DNA from 2 places in the Cedecea davisae genome. Region 2 is predicted to be linked to the other one. Evidence: predicted binding sites of a transcription regulator. Region 2 holds the regulator's gene; the other holds the start of a gene.
The links. The regulator PhoB, encoded in region 2, activates phosphate uptake and scavenging genes when phosphate is short. The targets are predictions, from matches to a motif close to CTGTCATAAAACTGNCNNAT.

Region 1 (7,539 bases), 1.5 Mb from region 2:
GCTGCGGCAAAAGTACCCTGCTGAAACTGCTGGACGGCACCCTCTTGCCAAATAGCGGCTCGGTAACGCGGGCCAGCGCCTGCTTGATGGCAAGGGTTGAACAACATCTGCCGGAAAGTCTCAATGAGATGACTATGCTGGACGCCGTGCTGGCGCAAATTGAGACGGGGCTGCGTGATAGCGAACGCTGGCGCGTGGAGGCTCTGCTGGCAAGCATGGGCTTTAACGAGACCGACTGGCTGCTTACCTCCGGCACGCTGAGCGGCGGGCAGCATACGCGCCTGCTTCTGGCGCGCGCGTTGATTAGCGAACCGGACCTGCTGCTGCTGGATGAGCCGAGCAACCACCTCGACCTGCCTACGCTGCTGTGGCTTGAGCAGTTCCTGCGTGGCTGGAACGGCAGCTTCGTGCTGGTTTCACACGACCGCAGCCTGCTGGATAACGTCACCAACGGCAGCTGGATTTTGCGCGACCGCACGCTGCATTTCTTTGCTCTGCCCTGCTCTCAGGCGCGTGCCGCGCTGGATGAACGAGATAAAACCGATGCCCACCGCCGGCAGGCGGAGCAGAAGGAAATTGACCGTATCGCCGCCAGCGCCAAACGCCTTGCTATCTGGGGCAAGGTCTACGACAACGAAGATCTGTCGCGTAAAGCTAAGCAGATGGAAAAGCGCATCGACAAGCTCAAGGATGAGCAAACCGAGCTAACCGCCGGGACACAGTGGCAATTGCGGCTGAAAGGCGAAGCGCTACCGGCCGACCGCCTGCTGGAGCTGGAAGCGCTGGATGTACGCCCCGCGCCCGAGTGCGAGCCGCTGTTTAATCTCCCCTTACAGCGGATTAAAAGCGGCGACCGCGTGGCGATTATTGGCCGCAACGGCTGCGGGAAATCTTCGCTATTGCGCCTACTCTGGCAACAGTATCAGCAGCCGCAGCAGGAGGAAGGCATCCGCCTGCATCCTCGCGTTCATCTCGGTTATTATGACCAGACGCTGCACCAGCTAAAAGACGGCAACACGCTGCTCGAAGCGCTTGAGCCCTTTGCCGCGCTTAGCGAACAGGACCGGAAGATGGCGCTGATTAGCGCTGGCTTTCCGTGGCTGCGCCACCAGCAAACCGTCAGCACGCTAAGCGGCGGAGAGCGTTCACGGTTGCTGTTTGTAGGCCTGACGCTGGCGCGCTACTCGCTGCTGATGCTCGACGAGCCGACCAACCATCTGGATATGGAAGGTAAAGAAACGCTGGCTGAAACGCTGCAAAGCTTTGAAGGTGGCGTGATGCTGGTGACTCACGACCGCGAGCTGATAGCCAGAGGCTGTAATCGCTTCTGGCTGGTGGATAACGGCGAGCTTAGCGAGTGGCACGACCTGGATGCGCTGTACGACCTGCTTACCGCCGAAGAAACCGGCCAACCGGTTTCCGAAGCTCGTCCTCCTCTCCGGGAGGACAGGCCAAAATCCTGGCACGAAAGCGATGAGCTACTGGAACGGCTAATCGAGCTGGAGGAAAAGCTGGCTGAGGATATGGCGCGTAAGGAAAAGCACCAGAAACCGGCGCTGCAAAGTCAGTGGCGAAGTGAGATTGAAGTGTTAAATAAAAAATTAGCGATATAACTAATAAGGCCACTGTAATGGTGGCCTTATTTTTCATGAAATACATCAGCGCCATTAATTCCCTAATATATTCTTTTCTTTTTTGCGCGGCTTACTTAACATTAAACACCCCGAGATAACCTTATGCTATTTATCGCCGACGGCAAGTCGTTATTTTAAATAGCTGATGTACTTATTGGATCGACTAAAAACGAAAGGATACGACTATGCAAATAGTAAATTTAACGCGAGCCTTGTTTTGCAATAGTGGGAAAGCAGCATACCGGTTAGTTTTAGGCAACCCGCGATTCAGCCGCTTCGCCACCTTTGTCATCTCGATAAAAAACGAAAATGCTCAATTTAAATTAGCTAACGCTAATCTAAGCAGTAAGGAAAAGATTCTTTTAAAAAACAAAGTAGCCACCTATAGCAAACACTTAGAAAACATAAACTTCCTTAACGCGACGGGAAGATAAACCCAGGTTTTTCAACAACCTCCCCCTGGGTTCATATCAGTTTTATGTTGCCCGGGGGATGTTTTCGTGAAAAACGTTACCTCTTGTCTTGCTGGCGGCATTCAGAGGGAAGAAATAGCGTGCCGCAGTGGGTGCAGACCAGAATTCTGCCTTTCTTTACCTTCGCCGAACTCTGCCGTGACCGGTGCCCGCACCATGGACAGGCCAGACTCACCGAGGGAGAGAAAAACGCTTTAATAAAGCTGATATATGACATCAGGCATATCTCGTGAAGGGGTCTGCAACCTTACGCCCGTTACCCGACAATAGCCCTTTATTTAGTTTTTATTTTCTACTTTTGCGTGGTGTCAGCCACATCAGTGAAATTTTTTGCCCGATGACCCAAAACGAAGCATTAGCGTTCCCGCTCTTAAGGAAAGAGAGGGAACGCTCCAAATAATTATTTCAGCGGCTCCGCCAGCTTAATCACCCACAGCTCATTCTGTGATTCTGGCTTCTCCAGCGGCTTCAGCTCGATTTTAGCATCCACTTCTTTTCCGTCTTTCAGCAGGTGACCCTTGCCGTCAACCTGATAGTCGTCGGCTTTATCCAGCACCGCCTGTAGGCCAAAATCGTTATCGTTGATAACCGCGATAGTCTGGTTATCAATCAGCGCCATTCCTTCGGCTTTCTCCTGCTGCCAGCCAAGCTTGCGCAGGTCGGCAACTTCTTTCTTGCTCGCCAGTTTGATACCGCGCGCTTTCAACTGCTCCGCGTCATCAAATTCAGGCGCTTTTTCTTTATCGAAGTTCGCCAGGTCAGAAGCGTCTTTCAGGTCAACAACATAGACCAGATTACGCATCTGTTTATTCTTGTCGCCACCCTGCTCAATCAGCAGCAGGCGATGATTGTCCAGCGCCACAATGTCACCGATTTTGGCATCTTTGGCCTTTTTGTAGACATCAACGTCTATCGGGTAGCCGTACATTTCAGTTTTGCCGGTCGCCGGGTCAAGGCTGACCAGACGAGTAAACTGTGCGCTGTTTTTGGTTTTACCGTCGATGTCGAGCGTGCTTTGCACCGCAGCGATAATACGGCCGTCTGGCATACGGGTAATGCCTTCAAAACCGCGGTTCGGCTGGCGCCATTTGACGATGTTTGGCAGCCCGCCAGCCACGCCTTGCTCACCATGCTCCGCCTGCGGGCCGTATTTCTTCAGAATTTTGCCGTTAGCGTCGATATTTATCACAAACGGGCCATATTCATCGCAGATCCAATAACCGCCTTTACCGTCCGGCGTGATGCCTTCGGTATCCAGCCCGCGCTTGTCGCTGCTGAGCTGTTTCAACGTGTCGCTTAGCGCGATTTCATTGGTCGCACCGATAAGACCTTCCGGCAGCGGCAGGCCGCTAATTGGCCCCTGGTCATCATGCAGTGGTTTGGCATCCACGGCTTCGGCTTTGCCATTCCCGACACGAATGGTCATCATCAGCGGAGTAAATTTGGGATTAGCAAAAATCTTTGACTCTTTTTTACCCGCCTTCGGCGAGTCAGCATTTGGCCCGCGGTCGGTTACCGTAGCGAACACCAGATCATCGCCCTGCTTGCCGATAAATGTCAGGCCTGAACCCACGCCCACCGGCAAGCCATGCGGGAAGTTAGCGGCGTATTCACCTTTGTATTCCACGCTATCACCTTGCGGGAACGTGACAACGTAACGGTCAGTCTGCGCATCAGCAGCGTGACCGGCCAGAGGTAAAACGGTACTGCAAAGCAAGGCAAGTGTTTTTAATTTCATGGTTTTTATACACATCAGTGGTTGAAGTACCGGAGTTATAAAATAGACAGATGACAGTAAGATTACACTTTGTGCGCTTAACTCGCGCGACGGTAAATATCCGGCTCCTTCTGCCGATAACCCTACAGCCAGCAATGACGAAGAGCGTTCGCCGCTGGCAGGGAAAGAATATTTTATCGATGTAAGGATTAATTATGTCAGTCAGGCGTTTTTCGATTTTAGTTTTCAGTACGTTACTGCTTATTTTTCTCGCCAGCACCGCCACCAATATCTGGTCTCTCACCCGCAGCAACCACGCCCTAAATGACGTAAATAGCGAAATTCGCGTTGTGTTATCGGTTATCGACCCGATCAACCATAGCCGCACCATGCGCGTACGCGCGATGCAGGCAGTCCAGGAGATGGACCTGGGTAACGCGGCACAGGCAACAAAGAGCCTTGAAGGCGCAAGCGAAGCGTTGGGCAAAGCTGATTCCAGCTTCCAGGGCTATATCAACGCCGTTAAACAGCCCGGAGAGCAGATGCTTGCCGATGACTACAAAGCAGCTTATCTCGCCTATCGTGACCGGGGCCTGCAACCCCTGCTGGATGCGGCAAAAGCCAATGATAAAACGCGATCTACCGAACTGGTAACGGCGACAATTCCAATGCTCGATCGCCAATTTGAGATAACGCTGGATAAACTGCTTGCCTTCCGGGAACAACATGCCCGCCAGCTAAATGAGAACGCGCAAAGCGGATTCCACTCAAGCCTGGTCACCCTCGCCCTGTTTGCAGCACTGTTTATCGCTATTCTGGCCGCTATCTTTATTCTGCTTAAAGTCCGCGTGCTTAAAGAACTGGATACCGCCAAAGCCCACTGCACTGAAATTGCTAACGGCCTGCTGCATCGCTCGATTGAGATCAAGTCTAAAGATGAAATTGGTGAAATGATGCATAGCCTCGAGCAGATGCGTCTTTCCCTCACCGAAATCATCGGCCAGGTGCGCGAGTCCAGCCATACCGTGGCTCACGCCTCCGAAGAGATAGCCGCGGGCAATACCGACTTATCCGCCAGAACCGAAGAGCAAGCCGCCTCACTTGGCGAAACTGCCGCCAGTATGGAACAGCTTACGGTGACGGTAAAACGCACCTCAGAAAGCTCGTACCAGGCGAATACACTGGCTAACGGCATGCTGGCCGCCGCCAACGACGGGCAGCAGATTGTCAATCAGGTTATTGATTCTATGCGCAATATCGAAACCAGCTCCGGCAAAATCGACAGCATTATTTCAATTATCGAGGATATTGCCTTCCAGACGAATATTCTGGCTCTCAACGCGGCGGTTGAAGCCGCCCGCGCAGGAGAGCAAGGCCGTGGCTTCGCGGTAGTTGCGTCCGAGGTGCGTAACCTGGCACAGCGTTCCTCCGTCGCCGCGAAAGAGATTAAGGATTTGATTGAGCTTTCCGGGCAGCAGGTGACCAACGGCAGCGAGCTGGTGAACCGCGCCGGACAGAGTATGCAACGCATCTCCTCTTCCATTAATCAGGTCACGACTCTGATGGCAGAAATTGCGGTGTCCACCGGCGAGCAGAGCCGCGGCATCGAACAGATTAACCAGGCCGTGCTGCAAATGGACGTGGTAACCCAGCAGAATGCCGCCCTGGTGGAGCAGGCTTCCGCCGCCGCGATGTCGTTAAAAGAGCAGTCGCAGATGCTAAATGAATCAGTATCGGTATTTAAACTGGCCTGATTCGGCTGGCAAAGTGCCGCCTCGTATCTCAACGCGGCGGCATCTTGTTAATGTTTTGTAGTGATAAATGTTGATCTGGGTCACGGTCTGCCGTTAAATACAGGCTCTTGTTACTATTCTGTTACTCATCATGATCGTTCGTCCGCATCAACATTGGCTGGCCCGCCTGTTCGTCTGGCACGGCTCGGTACTGGAAAAAATCTATTCCCGCCTGCTGCTGAACCTCGCACTTTCAATCAGCGTGATTTTCTTTCTGCCGTGGTATGAAACGCTTGGCATCAAGCTGACCATTGCGCCATTCAGCATCCTCGGCGTTGCTATTGCTATCTTTCTGGGGTTTCGCAATAGCGCCTGTTACGCCCGTTTTAACGAAGCGAGACTGCTTTGGGGCCAGCTGGCAATCACCTCCCGCTCGCTGCTGCGCGAGGTGAAAACGCTGTCCGGTGAGCAACCAGAGGCGGTACAGCAGTTCGTCAATTTGCAGGTTGCCTTTTGCAACAGCCTGCGCATGACGCTGCGTAAAAAGCCGCAGCACGAAACGTTGAGCCGCTTTCTTACGCCGCAGGATTTAGCCTGGGTGAGCGAGAGCCACGCGCCCTGCAACCGTATTTTAATGTTGATGGGCAGTTGGCTGAACGACTGGCGTAGGCGCGGTGTTATCTCGGACGTGCTGTGGCGCAGCCTTGATAATCATCTCAACGAGCTGTCTGCGGTTTCTGGCGGCTGCGAGCGCATCATCTCCACTCCTATGCCGTTTGCCTATAGCCTTATCCAGCACCGCACGGTCTATATTTTCTGCATTATGCTGCCGTTTGCCCTGGTGACCGACCTGCATTACATGACGCCGTTTGTCTCGGTCTTTGTTTCCTACACCTTTATCTCGCTGGACTCGCTGGCGGAAGAGCTGGAGGATCCGTTTGGCACCGAGGATAACGATCTGCCGCTGGATGCCATTTGCGTAGCCATCGAGCGTGATTTGCGGGATATGAATGACGAGGCGGAGAAACCGGAAGCCCTGAAGCCTAACCGGCATTATCGGCTGAACTAATCAGCTGCGCTGGGCCTGAAATATCCTCTCCCGGTGTGGGAGAGGAAAACGCTAAAACACCACGCCAAACACTTTCCCCAGCCTGCGCTTGCCGGTGTCGGAAATATGCAGTTCACGGCTGACTAAATCGCGTTTTACCCACCCTTTTTGCTCGCAGGTGTGCAGAAGCGCTTTTCCCAATTGGCCGCCAAGATGCTCGCGCCTTTCGCTCCAGTCCAGGCAGCCGCAGGCCTGGCGCCGCCGCGACGAGCCGATATCTATATTTACCCCAAGCCCAAGCAGTTGCTCACGCCCATGATTCGTTAACTCGTAGCCCTCACCCTCCAGCCAGTTAAGCTGAAACAGCGAGTCGTGAATGGCTACCGCAACTTCTCCGGCCATGTGGTCGTAGCAGGTTCGGGCGTAGCGTAAATTGTCGGGGGTTTTGCTGCGCAAAGATGCTCTATCCATCCCCGCAAGCCCCATCAGGCCCTCAAGCGCCCCGGCTATTTGGCTGCTGTAAAGCCGGTAGTAGCGGTGCCGCCCCTGCTGCACGCAGGCAATTAGCGACTGTTCCATCAGCTTTGCCAGATGGCTGCTGGCGGTAGAAGGCGCAACATTTGCCATCACGCTCAGCTCGGTAGCCGTCCAGGCGCGGCCGTCCATCAGCGCGCACAGCATGCTGGCACGGGTTTTATCGGCAATCGCGGAGGCGACGGCGGCGAGGCGGGTTTCGAGAAAATTGGTTTCCATATTTCGATGCTCAGCGAAGCGTCCGGTCCGGCGATGATTTAGGGTTAATGCGACATAACAACAAGGAGCAACCTGATGATCGCCGTGATTTTTGAAGTTCTGCCAGCAAAGAATAACTATAACCGCTATCTTGACCTGGCGGCAGAGCTTAAACCGCTGCTGGCGGAAATAGACGGGTTTA
Region 2 (7,539 bases):
CGGTAAGAGAGCGGTAAATACTGGCTAAAGAACTCCGCGCAGGCGCAGGTCAGGCCAACCGCCGTAACCAGGCAGGCGAGGAAAATCAGCGCAGCAAGGAAGAAGCTGCCTGCTCCGCCAAAGGTATGGGAAACGTAGGCGTGCAGAATAGCCGCGCCGTTGGCGTTTTGCTCAACCAGATTGGCGCTATCAGACCCGAGGTGGAACAGCGCCAGATAGATAATCGTCAGGCCAACACCGGCAATCAGGCCAGCCCAAATGGTGTAGCGGGTCAGCAGGCGGGATTCGGTCACACCGCGAGAACGTGCCGCATTGACGATAACGATCCCGAATACCAGCGAGGCCAGAGTGTCCATCGTCAGGTAGCCGTTCACAAAGCCGTTAGAGAATGCCGCGTTTTGATAGGCTTCGGTCGCAGAACTCAGGCCACCGGCAGGCCACAGAACGGCACCGGCGGAGAGGATCAGCAGCGCCAGGATTTTCACCGGCGCAAGGAAATGGCCAACGGTATCCAGCAGCTTGCCGGGATAAAGCGAAATACCAATCACCAGCGCGAAATACACCAGGCTGTAGATAAACAGCGGCATATCGCCCATACCGGTCAGCGGCGCAATGCCGATTTCAAACGACACGGTGGTGGTGCGCGGCGTGGCAAACAGCGGGCCAACAGCCAGGTAACAAACGGTCGCCAGCAAAATACCGGCCCGGCGGCCAATCGGCGAGCTGAGGCTATCAATACCGCCGCCGACACGGGCAATGGCCACGATGGTCAGCACCGGTAAGCCTACCGCGGTGACCAGGAAGCCAAGTGCAGACGTCCAGACGTGTTCACCGGCCTGTAAGCCAACCATTGGGGGGAAAATGATGTTGCCCGCGCCCACAAACAGCGCAAAGGTCATAAAGCCCAGAGCGATGATGTCACGCGATTTTAAATGATAGGTCATAAAATAATGCAGCCTGTGGATGTGTGGTGTTGAAAACGTTCAAATTTTTTAACCGCACGCGGTTCCAAATAACGTTCGGCAAAAAAGCGGTTATTACCGGTAACGACAGCGGAATATGCTTCTCCGGATCGGTGGCGAAGAATAGTTAGTCGAATTACCACTCAATTTCAGTCGGTCTGGTAACAACAGGGGGGCAATTAAAACGCTTATAGCGTTTGAAGACAAGAAGGGATCGGGAAACCAGAAAGATATCCTTTAAAAATCCCGGCAGGCAGTGAATAAATTCAATTATACGAATTTATTGTGGCTTATCATTCGGACAAAAAATCAACAATTCGCCTTTAACGCTTAACGAGTGGAGAAAAAACCAACAAAAAAGGCCAGTAAACTGGCCTGTGGAAACAGAGCTTGACGGTTGCGGTGAATTAATGTGCAACTGCCGCAGGATCCTGGGCGATTAACCGCTCCGGCAACACAAACGAAAATGTCGATCCCTGCCCCGGTTTACTTTCAATCTCCAGACGCGCGTCGTGGTGGCTAAGGGCGTGCTTCACAATCGCCAGCCCAAGCCCGCTGCCGCCCGTCTGCCGGGAACGGGCTTTATCCACCCGATAAAAACGTTCGGTAAGGCGAGGAAGGTGCTCCGCTGAAATCCCCGGCCCGGTATCCTTAACGCTAAACGCCACGCCGTGCGGCTGACGCCGCCAGGTCACGGTAATGTGCGTCCCCTCCGGAGTATGGTTCACGGCGTTATACACCAGGTTGGAAATGGCGCTGCGCAACTGCTCTTCATTGCCGTAAACCTGTAGCCCAGGCTCAACGTTAAAAGTGAGCGTTTGCTTCTGCTGGCTCAGGGTCTGCGCCTCGCGTTCAACAACGCGCAGCATCAGCGGAACGTCGATTTTTTCATTCATCGACAGCGCCGGTGCCGCTTCAATTCTCGACAAGGTCAGCAGTTGTCGAACCAGCCCTTCCATGCGCGACGTTTGCTCTCGCATCGTATGTAATGCTTTATCCCTCAGCGGGCCTTCCAGCGCCTGATCCTGCATCATCTCCAGATAACCCTGTAACACGGTTAGCGGGGTGCGCAGCTCATGGCTGACGTTGGCGAAGAAGTTACGCCTGGCGCCTTCAAGCTGATGCATTTGCGTCACATCACGCGCCACCATCAGCCACTGCCCGTCGGCATACGGCATCAGGCGGAACTCAAGGTGGCGGCCATTATTCATCACCAGCGTCAGCGGGCGATTAAACTGCTGATTCGCCACATACTGTGTGAATTCGGGATAACGCAGAAGGTTAAGGATGTTTTGGCCGTTATCGTCCGGCCAGCGCAGCCCAAGCAGCTGCTGGGCCAGGCCATTACACCAAAAAATAGAGCCCTCTTCCGTGGTCAGCACCACCGCATCGGGCAACGATTCGGCCCCGCTACGGAAGCGCTTGATCAGATTACCCAGCTCTTTACGGCGCTTTTTGTTACGCAGCTGCATTTGATGCAGCCCGTAAAGCAGAGGCTCCCAGCTTCCCCGGCCCGGAGGCGGAGTCATGCTGCGGTCAACCCACAGCCACCAGGACAGACGAAGGAGATTCCAGAAATGCCAGCTCAGCAGGGAGGTTACTGCCGCCAGTAAAAACCACGGCAGATGGCCAAAGATCAATCCAAGAATAGCCGCCGGTAAACAACAGAGCATCAGCTCCAGTACCAGCCTTTTCCATGACAGCCGTTCCAGCACGCGTCACGCTCCTGTAAGCATTTTAAAAGCGGGTTGAAAAACGATAACCCGTGCCGCGAACCGTTTGCACCATTTTGTCATGACCACTTGTTTCCAGCGCTTTACGCAGGCGGCGAATATGCACGTCTACGGTGCGATCTTCAACGTAAACGTTGGTTCCCCACACGTTATTAAGCAGCTGTTCACGGCTGTAAACGCGCTCCGGGTGGGTCATAAAGAAGTGTAACAGCTTAAACTCGGTTGGCCCCATATCCAGCGGGTCTTCACCGGTCATTACCCGATGCGAGGACGGGTCAAGGCTCAGCCCCTGCATCTCAATCACCTCTTCCACCGCCATCGGCGAAATACGGCGCATTACCGCTTTAATACGCGCCACCAGTTCCTTTGGCGAGAACGGTTTGGTGATGTAATCGTCGGCCCCGACTTCAAGCCCGCGAACGCGATCTTCTTCTTCTCCGCGCGCGGTTAGCATCATCACCGGGATTTCGCGGGTCAGCGCTTCACGCTTAAGGTGCTTAATAAACTGGATACCCGAACCGCCCGGCAGCATCCAGTCCAGCAGGATCAGGTCGGGGAAAGGTTCAATCAGCAGGTTAACCGCGCTGTCATAATCTTCCGCCTCTACCGACTGGAAGCCATTTTGCTCGAGCACAAAGCTCACCATTTCACGAATCGGAGCTTCATCTTCTACGACTAAAATGCGTCTCGCCATGATTTACCCTGTTGAAAAGAGACCATCTCTTATTAATTGTGCGCCAGTATGCGTCAGATTTGTGACAGATTTATGAAAAAGATGACCGTCCGATATTTCACCTTTTTGAATTATGACAGCCGCTGAGTTTCGCGCACGGTTACGCTGGCGGCTCAATAGCTTATAATCGGAAACTCGCCTCTTTGCCATGGGACAGGTTATGCGCATTCTCCACACATCAGACTGGCACCTCGGCCAAAATTTCTATACCAAAAGCCGGGCTTCTGAACACCAGGCCTTTCTTGACTGGCTGCTTAACGCGGCGGCCGAACATCAGGTGGATGCCATAATTGTAGCGGGTGACATTTTTGATACCGGCTCGCCGCCGAGCTACGCCCGTGAAATCTATAACCGTTTTGTGGTGCAGTTGCAGGCCAGCGGCTGCCAGCTTGTTGTGCTGGCGGGCAACCACGACTCCGTCGCCACGCTTAACGAGTCGCGCGAGCTGCTCGCCTGCCTGAATACTCGCGTTATCGCCAGCGCCCGGCATCGCCAGGAAGAGCAGGCGCTGGTGCTGAATAACAAAGACGGCACGCCCGGCGCTATTTTGTGCCCAATCCCGTTTCTGCGCCCGCGCGATATTCAAAGCAGCCAGGCCGGGCTTTCCGGCCATGAGAAGCAGCGCTCATTAATGGAAGCAATTAGCGAGCACTACCAGCAGTGCTACGACGCCGCCGTCGCATTACGCGGCGACCGTCCGCTGCCGATTATTGCCACCGGGCATCTCACCACGGTTGGCGTAACCAAATCCGATGCGGTGAGAGACATTTACATCGGCACCCTGGACGCCTTCCCGGCGCAGCACTTTCCTCCGGCTGACTATATCGCGCTGGGCCACATCCACCGGGCGCAGAAGATTGGCGGCAGCGAACATATCCGCTACAGCGGCTCCCCGATTGCACTCAGCTTCGACGAAACGGGCAAAGCTAAAAGCGTATTTCTGGTTGAATTCAGCGGCGGCCAGCTTGCGGGCGTCGAAGCCCTTGAAGTCCCGGTCAGCCAGCCGTTAGCGGTGATAAAAGGTTCGCTAAGGGAGATAGAACAGCAGCTTGAGCAGTGGCGTAATGCCCCTGCCGAGCCAAAAGTCTGGCTGGATATCGAAATCGCCACCGATGAATATCTTCACGATATGCAGCGTCAGGTTCAGGCTTTAACCGACACCCTGCCGGTAGAAGTTGTGCTGTTGCGCCGCAGCCGCGAACAGCGCGAGCGGGTCATCGCCAGCCAGCATAAAGAGACGCTAAGCGAGCTGACCGTTGAAGAGGTATTTGAGCGCCGCCTTAGCCAGGAAGAAACTACCGAAGAACGCGCCGCCAGGCTGAGAACGCTGTTTGCCCAAACGCTCTCGGACCTGCACCAGCAGGAGGAACAGGCATGAAAATTCTTAGCCTGCGTTTAAAAAATATTAACTCCCTCAAGGGCGAGTGGAAGATTGATTTCACTCGGGAACCCTTCGCCAGCAACGGACTATTTGCCATTACCGGCCCGACCGGAGCGGGCAAAACCACGCTGCTGGACGCCATCTGTCTTGCGCTCTACCACAAAACGCCGCGCCTGAGCAGCGTATCGCAGTCGCAGAACGACCTGATGACCAGAGACACCGCCGAGTGCCTGGCCGAGGTGGAGTTTGAGGTTAAGGGCGTTGGCTACCGCGCTTTCTGGAGCCAGAACCGCGCACGGAATGCGGCAAACGGCAACCTTCAGGCGCCGCGCGTGGAGCTGGCCCAAATCAGCGACGGCAAAATTCTTGCGGACAAAATCAAAGACAAGCTCGACCTTGTTGCCTCGCTAACCGGGCTGGATTACGACCGTTTTACCCGTTCGATGATGCTCTCTCAGGGGCAATTCGCGGCATTTTTAAATGCCGATGCCAACGACCGCGCCTCGCTGCTCGAAGAGCTGACCGGCACAGAAATCTACGGCACCGTCTCCGCTGCGGTATTTGAAAACCACAAGCAAATCAAAATTCGGCTGGAAAATTTGCTGGCTCAGGCGGCGGGCGTTGCCCTGCTCAGCGAAGAGCAGCAACAGCAGCTCACGGCAAGTTTGCAGGCGCTCACTCTTGAAGAACAAACGCTGGGCACCGAGCAGCAGTTGCGCCAGCAGCATCGGGACTGGCTGAGCCAGCTGGGCAAGCTGACTACCGATAAAGAACAAAAGCGGCTGGGGCTGAATACCGCTAATCAGGCTCTGCTGGATGCCGCCCCGCAGCTGGACAAATTGGCTCGTGCGCTGCCTGCCGAAAAGCTGCGCCCGCACTGGCAGCGTCTCCAGGAAAAGCAGCAGGCGCTGAAGCAAAATGCCGAAGCGGCGGAAAGTGTGAATGCACGCTTACGCCACGCCTCGGTGCATCGCCAGCAAACCCGGCTGCTGGCGGCCGTTCAGGCTGAAAAACTTCAGGCGGAGGCTCAGCAGGTTCAGAACTGGCTCTCTGCCCACGATAGCTATCGCCTCTGGAGCGCCGAACTTGCGGGCTGGCGCATGGCCTTTGGCCAGCTGCAGCGGGATGAAAAGCAACTTGGCGATCTGCAGCAGGCGCTGCGGAGTAGCCAGCAAAAATTACAGGCACTGCCGGAGATAAATCTGGCGTTAACGCCGGACGAAGTAAGCACTCATTTACAGCAGCTAATGGCCGCCAGGCCTGGTCGCCAACAGCTGGCAGCCCTGCAACCTCAGTTTGCCACTGTGGAAAAACGCAAATCAGGGCTGGTGCGGGATCTGGAGGAGCTGGATAAGCAAATTGCCGCTTGTGATGTCGAGCTTGGGCAAAAACGCCAGCAGTACAAAGATAAACGCCAGCATGAAGCCGATCTGGAAAAAGTCGTCGAGCAGGAAAAACGGATCCATAGCCTTGAGGCCGAACGTGCTCAGTTGCAAAAGGACGCCCCCTGCCCGCTGTGCGGTTCAACTCAGCACCCGGCCGTTGAGGCCTATAAGGCGCTGGAGCCGGGAGAAAACCAGCGGCGCCTGGCCGCCCTGAAGCTTGAAGTCGCCGCGCTCGCCGAGCAGGGTTTCGCCCTCAAGGGCCAACTTGAAACCCAGCGCCAGCAGCGCGAAAAACGAGTTCATGAAGGCGCGGCGCTACAGGAAGAGGCAGACTCACTCTCGGCCCGCTGGCAGCAGCAATGCGCCGGGCTGAGCATAGCCTTAACGCCACAAGACGATCTGAACCAGTGGCTGGAAGAGCAGGAGCTGCGTGAACAGCAGCTGCGCCAGCTCGCAGAGCGCCAGGCGCTCGAAGCGCAATACCAGCGAGACAGCGAACAGCTCCAAAAGATGAGCGCCGAGTTTAACGCCCGGAACGCTTCGCTTCAGGCGGCGCTGGAGCAGGTTGGCCTTGCGCGTCCGCAGCCGGGCGAAGAGCAAAGCTGGCTGGATGCCCGCCAGCAGGAGTCCCAACAGTGGCAACAGCAGCAGGATAAACTGCCGCAGCTCCGCCAGCAGCTTTCCACCCTTGAAATGCTGCTTTCAACCCTTCAGGACGATGGCTCGGCCCCCGCGATGCTTGCCGAGTCTGAGCACCAGGCCGCGCTGCAAAACTGGCAGACTCTGCACAATGAATGCAACCTGCTGGAAGGCCAGCGTCAGTCTCTGGCGCAGCAGCTACAGCAGAGCGAAGCCGCGGCCCGCGAGGCCCAGGAGCAGTTCAGCGCCGCGCTGGCAGCCAGCCAGTTCAGCGACGAAGAAGAGTTCCATTGCGCCCTGATGGAAGAAAACGTCCGGCTCGAGCTTGAGCAGCACAAACAGCAGCTGGAGCGTCAGCAGCAGCAGCAAACGACGCTGCTTGAGCAGGCCGAAACGGCGCTGGCCCAGCACCTGACGTCACGCCCGGAAACACTCGGCGAAGAAGCAGACATCAGCGTTCTTGAGGCTCAAATTGCAGATCTGGCCCACCGGCTGCGTGAAAACGCCTCTCAGCAGGGGCAAATAAAGCAGCAGCAAAGCCACGACAAAGAGAACCGCTCGCGCCAGCAGGCGCTGATGCAGGAGATCAAAGAGTGCGAGGCTCAGGCGGAGGACTGGGGCTATCTCAACGCCCTGGTCGGCTCCAGAGAAGGCGATAAATTCCGTAAATTTGCCCAGGGACTGACGCTGGATAACCTGGTCTGGC

Region 1: ACG1VR_RS11280 (esterase-like activity of phytase family protein) is a predicted target of PhoB. The motif match lies at 3,878-3,897, and genes of this name have one in related genera.

What each region holds. Positions count from the first base shown of each region.
Region 1 is NZ_CP172054.1:2,298,122-2,305,660, reverse strand. Features, by position in the region: gene ACG1VR_RS11295 (ABC-F family ATP-binding cassette domain-containing protein) at 1-1,613, shown strand, start outside; gene ACG1VR_RS11290 (hypothetical protein) at 1,820-2,068, shown strand; gene ACG1VR_RS11285 (YnfU family zinc-binding protein) at 2,145-2,324, opposite strand; gene ACG1VR_RS11280 (esterase-like activity of phytase family protein) at 2,508-3,845, opposite strand; gene ACG1VR_RS11275 (methyl-accepting chemotaxis protein) at 4,040-5,578, shown strand; gene ACG1VR_RS11270 (bestrophin family protein) at 5,709-6,626, shown strand; gene ACG1VR_RS11265 (ArsR/SmtB family transcription factor) at 6,678-7,358, opposite strand; gene ACG1VR_RS11260 (antibiotic biosynthesis monooxygenase) at 7,434-7,539, shown strand, end outside.
Region 2 is NZ_CP172054.1:3,771,631-3,779,169, forward strand. Features, by position in the region: gene brnQ (branched-chain amino acid transporter carrier protein BrnQ) at 1-944, opposite strand, end outside; gene phoR (phosphate regulon sensor histidine kinase PhoR) at 1,370-2,677, opposite strand; gene phoB (phosphate response regulator transcription factor PhoB) at 2,700-3,389, opposite strand; gene sbcD (exonuclease subunit SbcD) at 3,589-4,806, shown strand; gene sbcC (exonuclease subunit SbcC) at 4,803-7,539, shown strand, end outside.